Regions from separate parts of the Flavonifractor hominis genome, predicted to be linked through region 1. Evidence: riboswitches for the same ligand, from Rfam matches in the RefSeq annotation. Region 1 holds a riboswitch; the other holds the start of a gene.
The links. A riboswitch is a leader RNA that binds a small molecule or an ion and turns the genes downstream of it on or off. The one in region 1 is predicted to bind cobalamin.
Positions count from the first base shown of each region.

Region 2: linked by a shared signal. The riboswitch ahead of WMO45_RS13160 (hypothetical protein) and the one ahead of WMO45_RS05925 (S-layer homology domain-containing protein) in region 1 are both predicted to bind cobalamin.

Region 1 is NZ_JBBMFT010000002.1:355,475-361,113, forward strand. It holds gene WMO45_RS05915 (S-layer homology domain-containing protein) at 1-370, shown strand, start outside; cobalamin riboswitch at 575-710, shown strand; gene WMO45_RS05920 (homing endonuclease associated repeat-containing protein) at 905-1,483, shown strand; cobalamin riboswitch at 1,489-1,711, shown strand; gene WMO45_RS05925 (S-layer homology domain-containing protein) at 1,821-5,639, shown strand, end outside.
Region 2 is NZ_JBBMFT010000015.1:32-5,670, forward strand. It holds partial or broken gene WMO45_RS13155 (S-layer homology domain-containing protein) at 1-1,496, shown strand, start outside; gene WMO45_RS13160 (hypothetical protein) at 1,759-2,052, opposite strand; cobalamin riboswitch at 2,207-2,397, opposite strand; gene WMO45_RS13165 (S-layer homology domain-containing protein) at 2,516-5,639, opposite strand, start outside.

The DNA of each region.
Region 1 (5,639 bases):
GGCCTTCACCGATGTGGCGCCGGATACCTGGTATACTGACGCCGTAGCCTGGGCCAATGGGAACGGTATCGTCACCGGTTACGGAAATGGTCTGTTCGGTGGCGCTGACAGTATTACCAGGGAGCAGCTGGTTGTTATGCTTTACCGCTACGCCAAGTTCATGAAGCACGATACGGCCGCAGCCGGTGATCTCTCGGCATTCACTGACGCCGGGGACACCAGCGACTGGGCGGTTGAGGCTCTGCGCTGGGCGTATGCGGAGGGCCTGATCACCGGGCGTACCGCAACCACCATTGTACCGCAAGGCACCGCGACTCGGGCCGAAGTGGCCATGATTCTGATGCGTTTTGGCGGGGAACTGGCAAAGTAACTGCCGCCTCGTTGAAGCATACTTCCCTCTCAAGGATCTCCGGGATCCACAGCATCCCCGGCTGCGGATCCCGGAAGTCCGATCCTGAGAAAACAGCAAGTTTGACCCAAAGAACCAGCCCGGCAAAAGTCAGCAGCTGAAGACAAGGACAGCCATAGGTGTTCTTGGTTTCGGAGTCCCTTGACAACGCCATAAAAAGTAGATAGAATGTCTTCGTGAGCAGGTCATATGCTTGACATATGCCAACTGACAAGCCGGTGAGAATCCGGCGCAGTCTTACCTCTACTGTATTTGGCTCCGGCCATAAGCCAGGATTGTCAGCCTGCTCCATGGTAATTGATCAAGGTGGTATCCATTGCCGATTTTTGCAGCCATGCCCATGTGTGGGGATGGCCAGGGTTTTTGTGCATTTTTGATGTGCAAACGCTCGATTTGCAGGGATCGGCAATGGATATCTGCTTTTTGCCGGCAGACACCATTGTCTGCCGGTTTTTTGTTTTCTGAGCCGGCAGCAGATCCCGAAACTGGAAGGGGGTGAAGACCGTCAGCAAGAGAAGGCAAGCTCGCCCAGCCAAACTTACGCCGCAAGAGGCAGAACAATACCGCAATTTGATACAGAAATGGGCACAGCAAGCTCCACCAGAGTACACAGGCAACGGCGAAAAGCACCCTTATACATCTCTTACGCTGTCCAGTGGGCTTGGCAGGGCTGTCTATGCCAGCTATTCCGACGAGGATTTGCTGGCTGTTCTGCACGATGCGGCGTCACGCCTGGGACGTGCGCCCACACAGGATGAGGTCTTTTCTCTGTATCGCATCTACCTGAAAGCGCGGTTTGGCACCTGGCCGGGCGCACTGCGGGCGGCGGGAATGCGGCAATTGCCAATGCCGGATTTAAGCATGCCGGATTGGACACAAATGCTGGCGGAGGAACCGGAGCTCTGCGGTGCTCTGGAGGATGTGACCCGTCGCAGACGCCGCCTTGGATATCCGCCGCGCAAGCGTGATGTCCCGCAGGCGAAAATTCTCTGTGAACGATTCCATTCGTGGGAGAACGTGATTGCTGCCGCGGAGGATTTTGAGAAATGGCAGGAAGCGAGGAAGGATAACTGACAAGTAAATAGGAGCATTTATTGTGGCCCTGTCTCGGTGGAAGCAGAGGGAGGGATGAACAAGGGAATCGGGTGCAAGTCCCGAACGGTAACCGCCGCTGTAAGCGCTGAGATACCGGATCGTTGATGAAAGTCAGTCACTGGGGAGACCTGGGAAGGCAGATCCGGCGTTGTGGGGAATTTCCCCGGAAGCGCAAGTCAGAAGACCTACAAGGAATGCAAAGGGTCGTCGAAATGCGACCCGACCATGGGAACACGGCTGTGGCGATCATTGGGATCTGTCACGGCATTTTTTATGCCCTGACAGATCGAGAGTCGAAAGGAGAGACGGAGCAAATATGAAGAAACGAGTATTGAGCCTGCTGCTGGTGCTTGTCATGGTACTGGGACTACTGCCCGCCGGCGTTCTGGCGGCGGAGGGTGTAACGGAGGTGTCCAGCCAGGCGGAACTGGCCGGAATGACTGACGGCAGCTACATCCTGACAGCGGATATTGAACTGAGCGAATGGACAGCTATTGACTTCTCTGGCACCCTGGACGGTAATGGTTACACCATTACTGTGGCCGGCCAGCCGCTGTTTAACACGCTGAGCGGCACCGTACAGAACCTCTGCCTGGACGGTGAAGTAGCAGGCGAGGACGATACCGTAGGTGCGCTGGCCCGCACACAGACAGGCGGAACAGTGAATAACTGCTGGTCTGGGGCCGGATATGATTATACCGCGTGGTGCTTTGCCGGGTTTGTTGGCACAATGGCTGGCGGCACCATTAAAAACTGCCTCTCTACAACGGATAACGCCGACTCCGGTTTTGTTGGTGAGGCGACCGGTCTGCCTGTCATTGAAAACTGCTATTATACCCTCTATGACGCTGTATACAATGGCGACTTTACCGATACGAACAACAAGAAAATCAATGCTGACGAATATCCGTATGCCATGGCGCAGCTGAACGCTGTCCACGAGGCCGGGCTGCTGTACTGGGCTATGGACGAGGACGGTGTGCCCAAGCCGATTGCTTCAGAGAAACCTGCGGCGGATCGCACGGCACTTCAGGAGCTGTACGACAGGGTAAAGGACAATACAAATGCCGTTCCTGACGAAGAAGATGTTACTTATACATCTGAGAGTTGGGAGGCCTTTGTGGCAGCCCGTGACAAGGCAAAAGCCGTTCTGGACAATGCAGACGCCACCCAGGCCGCCATTGATGGGGCAAGGAAGGATTTGCAGGCCGCAATTGACGGCTTAGTTCCCGACCGCACCACGGCAACGGCGGCGGAACGCGTGGCCCTTCAGGACGAGATCGCAAAAGTGCCCAGTGAAAAGGGCCGGTATACCGATGCCAGCTGGTCTGCCGTACAGGCAGCCCTCAAGCCTGCCAAAAACCTTTTGCAGAATCCAGCCGCTACTGCGGAGAAGCTGGCCGAGCAGACCGCTTCCCTGAAAAACGCTGTCGACGCTCTGGTTGAGATCGTAGATCCGGCTGCGGTGACGGAGCTGCCGGAGGGCCAGGAGTGGACGATGATTTCCACAGCCGAGGAGCTGGCGGAGCTTTCGACAAAAGGCGGCGCCGGCTACTATAAACTGAAAAACGACATTGTGGACTATGTGGGTACTTACGATCCGTTTGGTACCCAAATCAAGCCTTTCAATGGTGTGCTGGACGGCAATGGCTTTACCGTAACCTTTGCAGGCGCAGACAAGTATCCGAATCCTGTCATCAACATTCTTGGCCCCAGCGGCGTGATTCAGAACCTGGGTGCCAACGGCAGCATCACCAATGTGCCCCTGGTGGATAAACTCTATGGCAAGCTGATCAACTGCTATTCCTGGGCGGACACCCAATATGGCGGTCTTGTGGGAACGATGTTCTCCGGCTCTGTCATTGCCAACTGCTATGTGAATCAAATGCCCGGCGGCAGCGGCTCCGGCGGGCTGGTAATGACCGGAAACGGCGGACATATTCTCCACAGCTACTGGCCGGAGGGAAAAGCAATTGGCACTGATAGCGGTACTTCCATGCTGGACAGTCAGGTAGTCGCCAAGCAAAAAGAGGACAGCTTCCGCGCCATGCTCAACGCGCACCGCTATGGCGGCATGGAGTGGCACCAGAGTGACAAGGGCCTTCCCTGGCTGGGGGAGGAGCAGGAGTATGTCAAGCCCGACTTCAAGGCTGTAACCGTTACAAACCTGATTACCGAGGAAACTGCCTCGATTGAAGAGCCGGATGATGTGCTGAAGGTAAGCGTATTTGGCGAGCAGGGCGGCGATGTAGCCGCGCTGACCATTGACGGCTACCAGGGCGATCAGCTGGAGTGGGAGACCCCCTCACACGCCACCGACGCCCCCATCATGGTATATTATGACAAAGACTCGGAGCAGACCAGAGTATGGGTGCGCGATGCCGGTACGGTGACGGTCACGGCGTTCTTGAAGGGGACAGAGGGTGCGCCGCGAAAGGAGCTCCAGTCCTTCCAGATCGAGGCCAAGGTGCCCAGCTATTTTGATCTGAAGCTGAAGATTGGCGGCGAGGACTATACCAATAAGACCTATGCGGTGGAGGGCAGCCAGGGCTTTGAGCTGGTTCCCTATGTATCGGTAGAAGGAAAGGAGATCCCGGTTTATTACGGGCTCTTCGACTGGGAGAGCAGTAATTCAAGTGCGATCCATGTGGATTCCGATGCCTGGGTGACCATCTATAAAGAAGGAACTGCCAACCTGACGGCGTCCCTCAACGGCGTCTCCGCCGCCGTCCGGGTAACGGCCGGCTACACAGCAGCCACCGGCATCAAGTGCCTGTTTGAGGGCGAATATACCATTCACCGCCGCAGTCCCAACTCCGTCGGCCAGAACGGCACCCCCGGCGAGGCCAGCTTCAACCCGCTGCGCCATGTGGATGAAAATGGAGAAGCAATTGTGGGCAGCGAGGAGCATATGGCCCAGGTGGAGCCCGAAGGGGCTACCTATGCTGGCAGCTACGATGTCACCACAAGCGACAAAACCATTATGGAATTCCAGAGCGCTCTGGTACAAAACCTGATTCCCATGAAGGCAGGGACGGTCAACGTCACCGTCACTACCAAAGATCCCAAACTGGATAAACAGTTTACGGATACCAGGGAAGTAACGCTGAACTACCTCAATCCCCTGCAATCCTTGACTGCGGAGAAAACAGAACTGACCGTCAAGGTGGGTGAGACCATCGACGCCGGACTGATTTTCACCGGAGAGAATGATACCAAATGGCCGGAGAAGTATCCCAAGGGTCTCCACGTCTCTGAGAGCTACATGACCTGGGAGCAGAGCGGCGAAGGCCAGGTGCTTGCCTACCGCAGCTATCCCGTCATCATGCAGGGCGATGAAGACTTCTCCCTGGAAGAGGGCACTGTTTCCAACGACCAGTGGCTCATCAAGGGCGTAAAGGAAGGAACCGTCACCCTCAAAGGCACCGCCAAGGATACCACCAACGGCACCAAAACCATTGAACTCACGGTTCATGTTGAGGCCGGCGACCCCGCCCTCAACAAACCGGTAGAGGAGCAGGTGGCCGATGTCCTGGCCAAGACCGGCGCATACCAGCTCAATGCCCTGAACAACGCTCCCGCCTTCCTTCAGGAGTGGAGCATCCTGGGCTTGGCCCGGGCAGGCATCGAAGTTCCCGAAAATTTCTATGAGACCTACTATGCCTCCGCCTATGAAAAGGTGCAGGAGCAGAAAAAGGTAAGCTCCCGCCCCTGGGACAATAAGATCACCGAGACCCAGCGGCTGGCCCTGGCTCTGACCGCCATCGGTAAGGATCCCACCGATGTGGGCGGCGTCAATTTGTTGGATTACAGCTGGAACAAGGAAACCTATTGGAATGGAGCTGTGTTGGGCGATATGCAGGGCTCCAATGAGCTGATTTACGCCCTGCTGGCCATCAATGCTCATGCCAGCCTGAAGGAATCCCGCCCCGAATCCGTCACCATGACCGAACAGCAGATGATTGACAAGCTGCTGGGCGTCTATCAGGCCGAGGAAGGCGGCTTCGGACTCAGCGGTCCGTCCTTTGACGTGGACATCACCGGCATGGCACTTCAGGCCCTGGCTCCTTATTACGACACTCGCAACGATGTCAAGACGGCAGTGGACAAGGCGGTGACCCACCTGTCCCAGGCC
Region 2 (5,639 bases), on a different contig from region 1:
CTGCCGACAACACCACCCCCGGCTGGGTGGAGCACTGGACCGAGAACGGCACCAATGAGATCAAGGACCTGACCCTGAACGTGCAGAAATGCAGTGACGCCTCTTCCTGGGCCGCCGCCTCCGTCCATGAGCTGCAGGTCTTTGCCTGGCGCATCAAGAGCCAGGAGTTTGCCATCAACGAGGGCAATAAGACCATCACCGTCGAAAGCCCCATGACGCTGGCCCGGCTGCGCAACGGCCTGGATGTGGATGGCAACTGCACCGTGTCGTTCGTAACGTCGGAGGGCACGCCTCTGGACTGGAGCGACACCGTTTCGGACGGCAGTAAGATGATCGTCACCGACATTAAGGACCATACCTTTACGTATACCATCACCGTTGGTGAGGTACCCGAGCAGTACACCGTTACCGTGAAGACCCAGGGTGAGGGCGACGCTTCCGCCGCGCCCACCGCGGCCGCCGAGGGGGACACCGTGACCCTGACCGCCCAGGCCGCTGAGGGCTGGCACTTTGTGGAGTGGACCAGTGAGGACGTGACGGTGTCCGAGGAAGGTACCTTCCAGATGCCCGCCAAGAACGTCACCGTCACCGCCGTGTTTGAGCAGGACAAAATGACCGCTGTCACCGGCGTGAAGCTGAACGTGGAGAGCGTGTACCTGTACTCCAACTTCGGTCCCCGGGGTGAGCAGCTCATCGCCACCGTGGAGCCCGCCGACGCCGACGACAAGTCGGTCACCTGGACCAGCGCCGACGAGAACGTGGTCACCGTCAACGACGTGGGCTACCTCACCGTGGTGGGCGAGGGCATGACCACCGTCACTGTCACTACGAGCGACGGCGGCTACACCGCCCAGTGCCTGGTGCAGGTTGGCTCCTACAACGACGGCAGCGATGCCGAGGATGAGGACACCACGCCTCCCACCGAGACCGAGGAGCCCGGCGAGACCACTGAGCCTGAGCAGCCCGGTGAGACCACTGAGCCTACCGAGCCTGAGACGCCCGCCTTCTCCGACGTGCCCGCCACCCACTGGGCCAGCGAGGCCGTGGAGTATGTGGTGAGCGAGGGCCTGTTCAACGGCACCTCCGACACCACCTTCTCCCCCGACGCCTCCATGACCCGCGCCATGTTCTTCACCGTCCTGGCCCGTCTGGATGGCGTGGACACCACCGGCGGGGCCACTTGGTATGAGAAGGCCATGGCCTGGGCGGTAGCCGAGGGCATCACCGACGGCACCAACCCCGAGGCCACCATCACCCGGGAGCAGCTGGCCGTCATGCTCTACCGCTACGCCGGCTCCCCCGCTACGGAGGGCAGCCTGACCGGCTTTGCCGACGCCGCCTCCGTGTCCGCCTGGGCACAGGACGCCATGGAGTGGGCGGTGGCCGAGGGCATCCTCACCGGCAAGAACGGCTCCGCTCTGGATCCCCAGGGCACTGCCAGCCGCGCTGAGGTAGCCACCATGCTCATGCGCTTTACCCAGAGCGAAAACAACTGAATCATTCAGGTCTTATCTTGTATCGGGCCCCGGAGCATTTGCTCCGGGGCCCGATGCTTGCTTTTGCACGGACCGGGCGGGTTGAGAGTTCGGAACTGGAGATTCAGGATGGCAGATGTCCGGCAGTGCCAGGGAAGCGGCTGGCTGGACCAGCAGCAGTATCTCCGCGTCTACACCTGCTTGGATGAGAGCTGACGGACAGACAAAACAAAAGCGCCGCCTCCCAGCGGGAGGCGGCGCTCTGTTTTCTGTTTTCAGTTGCTCAATGACCGGAAGGAAAGCTATGGCGCAGAGTGCGGACTTCCTGAGCCGACAGAGGGGCCCTGCCAAGCTGAAAAAAGGCGTTGCGCAGGGTGCCGAAGGAGGCGGCCAGCCCCATGCGCAGACAGGGTGGAAGCTCCTCCCGCATGGGGGTGCGGCCCAGTCGTCCACAGAGGGCATCCAGAGCCTCCAGCTGGGCCCGCTGAGCCGGCGTATACATGGCCTGCTCCGGCCGGCGGACCGGGACGGGTTTCTTTGACGAGCGGTGGAATGGGTTCCTGTTTCGTTTTCTCATTGGTCTGCCCCTCCTGTGGCACGGTGCGCCCGGGGGCTGCCGACAGACCGGTCTGCTGGCGGGAAAATACAAAAAATCCGCTTTCTTCCGAAAGCGGACTGCCAGGGGCCGGCTGGATACGGCAACACCGGACAGGTCTCTTTCTGCGGAAGTTCCCTATCCACCCATCCAAGCAGGTTTCCTGGCTTGCGGCTCTACGCGCACCGCGCCTTCTCGCTCTGTCCGGGACAGAACAATGGCCGATTGCAGTGCGCTCCCCGTTTACAGTGACCGGATCGCTCGGGAATTTCACCCGATTCCCTTTTCACCCGGCGGATGCCGGGCACTTGGTGGGTTGATGCGATATAAGCTTGTTTCCATTCTAAAGGATAGCCAGAGGCTTGTCAAGGGTGCGGCCCGACCGGCCTGAGGACAGAAAAAGCACCGCATCCCGGTGGGATGCGGTGCTTTTCTTACCTGTGCATTACTCGCTCAGGAAGCGGTTGACAATCACAGTCGCCTCGGCACGGCTGGCCAGACCCTGGGGATCCAGCAGGTTGCCGGGCTTGCCGGTGATGTAACCGTTGTCCACAGCCCAGGCCACAGCGGAGACGGCCCAGTCAGAGACCGAGTCGGCGTCGCCAAAAGCGACCAGAGGCTGGATGGAATCGGTGGCCTTGCCGGCGAACTCCGCATAGCGGTAGAGCATCGCGGCCATCTGCTCGCGGGTGATCTGGCCATTGGGATCAAACACGCCCTCGGCCACGCCGTTGACGATACCGTTGGCGGCGCTCCACACCACGGCGTCATAGTACCAGGTGCCGGAAGTCACGTCGGAGAAGGTAGAGGTGCCGGAAGCGGCGGGAGAACCGGCCATACGCCACAGCACGGTAGTGAACATGGCGCGGCTGAGGGTCACGTCGGGGCTGAAGGTGGTGTCGCTGGTGCCGGTGAACAGGCCGGCCTCCACAGCGGCCTTGATCTCCTGCTCAGCCCAGTGGCCGGAGATATCGGAGAAGGCAACCGGCTGCTCAGGCTGAGAGGTGGAGCCGCCGGAAGTGCTGCCGCCGGAGGTAGAACCACCGGAAGTGCTGCCGCCGGAAGTAGAACCGCCGGAAGAGCTGCCGCCGGAGGAAGAACCACCGCCGGAAGAGCCGCCGCCGGAAGAGCCGGAGTCGGAATTGACCACATCTACGGTGGCGATGTTGCTCTGGATGCCGCCGACTACGCAGTAATAGTAATAGGTGCCCACAGTGGTGGTATCCACGGTGCAGGTGGCGCCGGTAGCACCCTCAACAACCTTGGCATCGCTGCCGTCGCTGTTGGTGCTCTTATACCACTGGTATACAGCGCCGTCAGCAATAGCGGGTTCGCTGGTAGCGGTCAGGGTCAGCTTGCCGTCCTTGGAGACGGAGGTGTTGGCAGGAGTGACGCTCAAAGTGCTGACCGACTCAGTGGCTTTTACGCTGGAGAGGTTGAACGCATAGTCTACGACCTGCAGCTCCAACTGAGCGGGATCAAAGGTGGCGGAACCGAGGACGTCGCCGAAGGAGTCGATCAGTTCGTTGAGGTCATAGTTCTTGGTAACGGAAGTGGCGTTGATTACCTCGGTGCTGCCCAGACGCTCGCCCTTGTAATAGAGGGCCAGAGCCTGGATGCCGCCAGCGTCATCAATCTGTACGTTCCACTTGCCGTCCGTGATGGGGGTGGCCACGATGGCGGGGGCCACAGTGTCCACCTTAACGGGCATGGAGATAGACTGAGCAGTCTCAGAGTTCAGCAGGGCATCCAGCACGGTCTGCTTGTAGGCGTCGGTCATGCCGGTCATGGTGTGATTGTCCTTATCCCAGGTGTTGTCGGTGGGGATGCAGCCCTCGGTGTTCAGGAACTCATACTCAACCATGGCCACCAGCTTGTAATTGTACTGGCCATCCGCCACAACCTTGCCGTCGGCATCGGTGCCGTCCCAGGCCATGTTGCGCTTATACTTGGTGCCGTAAGTGGCGGCCACCTGCTGGGTCTGGTTGCCGTCGCTGTTGAGCGCTTCGAAGTACTCAAACTCGGGACCGATGGTCTTGACCACGTTGCCCTCGGCATCGGTGATCACGACGCAGATCGCCTTGGCGTTGCGCAGCAGCAGCAGGTTGGCATAAGCCAGATCGGCAAAGCCGTCGCCGTTGGGGGAGATGGCGGAGTAGTCGCCGCTAAAGTTGCCGCTGTCACGCAGGGTGGAGAGATAGGTGCGGGCAGAATTGTACCGGTCGTTGTACGCATAGCCGGGCCAGGATGCCTCAGTGAACTGGTTGGCACCCAGTACCGCTTCGTAGGAAGTGCCGCCGTTGTCCAGCAGAGTGGCCATGGTGGTGGCATAGTACAAGGGGTAATTGAGGTCGGTAGTCTCCAGAGCGCTGATGTCATCGTAGGCGGTGGCCAGGTCAAAGATGGGGGCCTGAGTCCAGTCGCCGCGGAAGCCCAGGAAGGGGATGTTCACGTCTTCCACATCGGAGTCGAAGAACACATAGCCCTCCAGGAACATGCCGTTGGGATAGACTTCGTCATAGGCTGCCATGGTGTCGGGATCCAGCTCCACGGTGATGGTGATCTCGGTGGAGGAATTGGCGGGAACGCTCACCACAGCGGCGGAAGTACCGTCGGCATAGCGGTTGATGTTGGCAGAGTCGGTGTCGATGGTGGCGTCACCGCTGACCGCAGAGACGGTCATCACAGCGTCCTCAATGGGGTCGATATCGGTGCCGTTGCTGTTGCTGGTGACGATGTTGTTGCGGCCGGCGCTCTCCGTGGTGGCGTCGGTCTGCAGGCAGGAGAGTACGTTGAACGTGCGGGCGGTGTCATTGTAGTTGTCCAGGGTGAAGTGGAAGGTGAAGGTATCACCCAGCTTGTCGAACAGCTCCACCTTGGTGCGGGGGGCCTCACCGGTCTCGGGGTTGTAGACGGTGTCGTTGTGGAGCACCACCTTGGTAGAAGTGGCCGCATCGATGTTGGCCAGGCCGGCACCCTGACGGCGGGGAGAGAAGTACTTGTTCTGACGGCCGGTACCCTCGCTGTCCAGCGGGGCGTACACGGTGGCCGTGCTGGCAACCAGCTGGTTGACCAGGTTGTTGTACTCCTCGGTACCGGGCTCCACACCGAACAGGGCCAGGTTTTCATCTACATACTGCTGAACCAGCAGGAAACCGCCGGCCATATTGGGGGAGGCCATGGAGGTGCCGCTCTTGGTTACCAGAGCGGTATCGGAGGCGGCGCCAGCGGACAGAATGCTGCCGCCGGGAGCCATGATGTCGGGCTTCAGACGCAGGGCCTCGGTAATGCCCCAGGAGGTGGAGCCGGCAGGGCCGCTGTCAGAATAGGTGCGGGAATTTTCCTGAGACTTCTCTTCGCTCTGGAAGCTCACCTGAACGGTACCGGATTCCAGTGCCGTCTGGAAGGTTCCATACAGGCTGGAGGCGAACATACCGAAGGTGGGGATCTCAGCGTAGATCTGAGAGGCGGACAGGTTGGAGCTGGAGTCGGCGTTGTTGGCCATGATGACGCCCGCGGCGCCGGCCTTGAAGGCGTTCTCGCCCTTCTCCAGGAAGGTCAGATCGCCG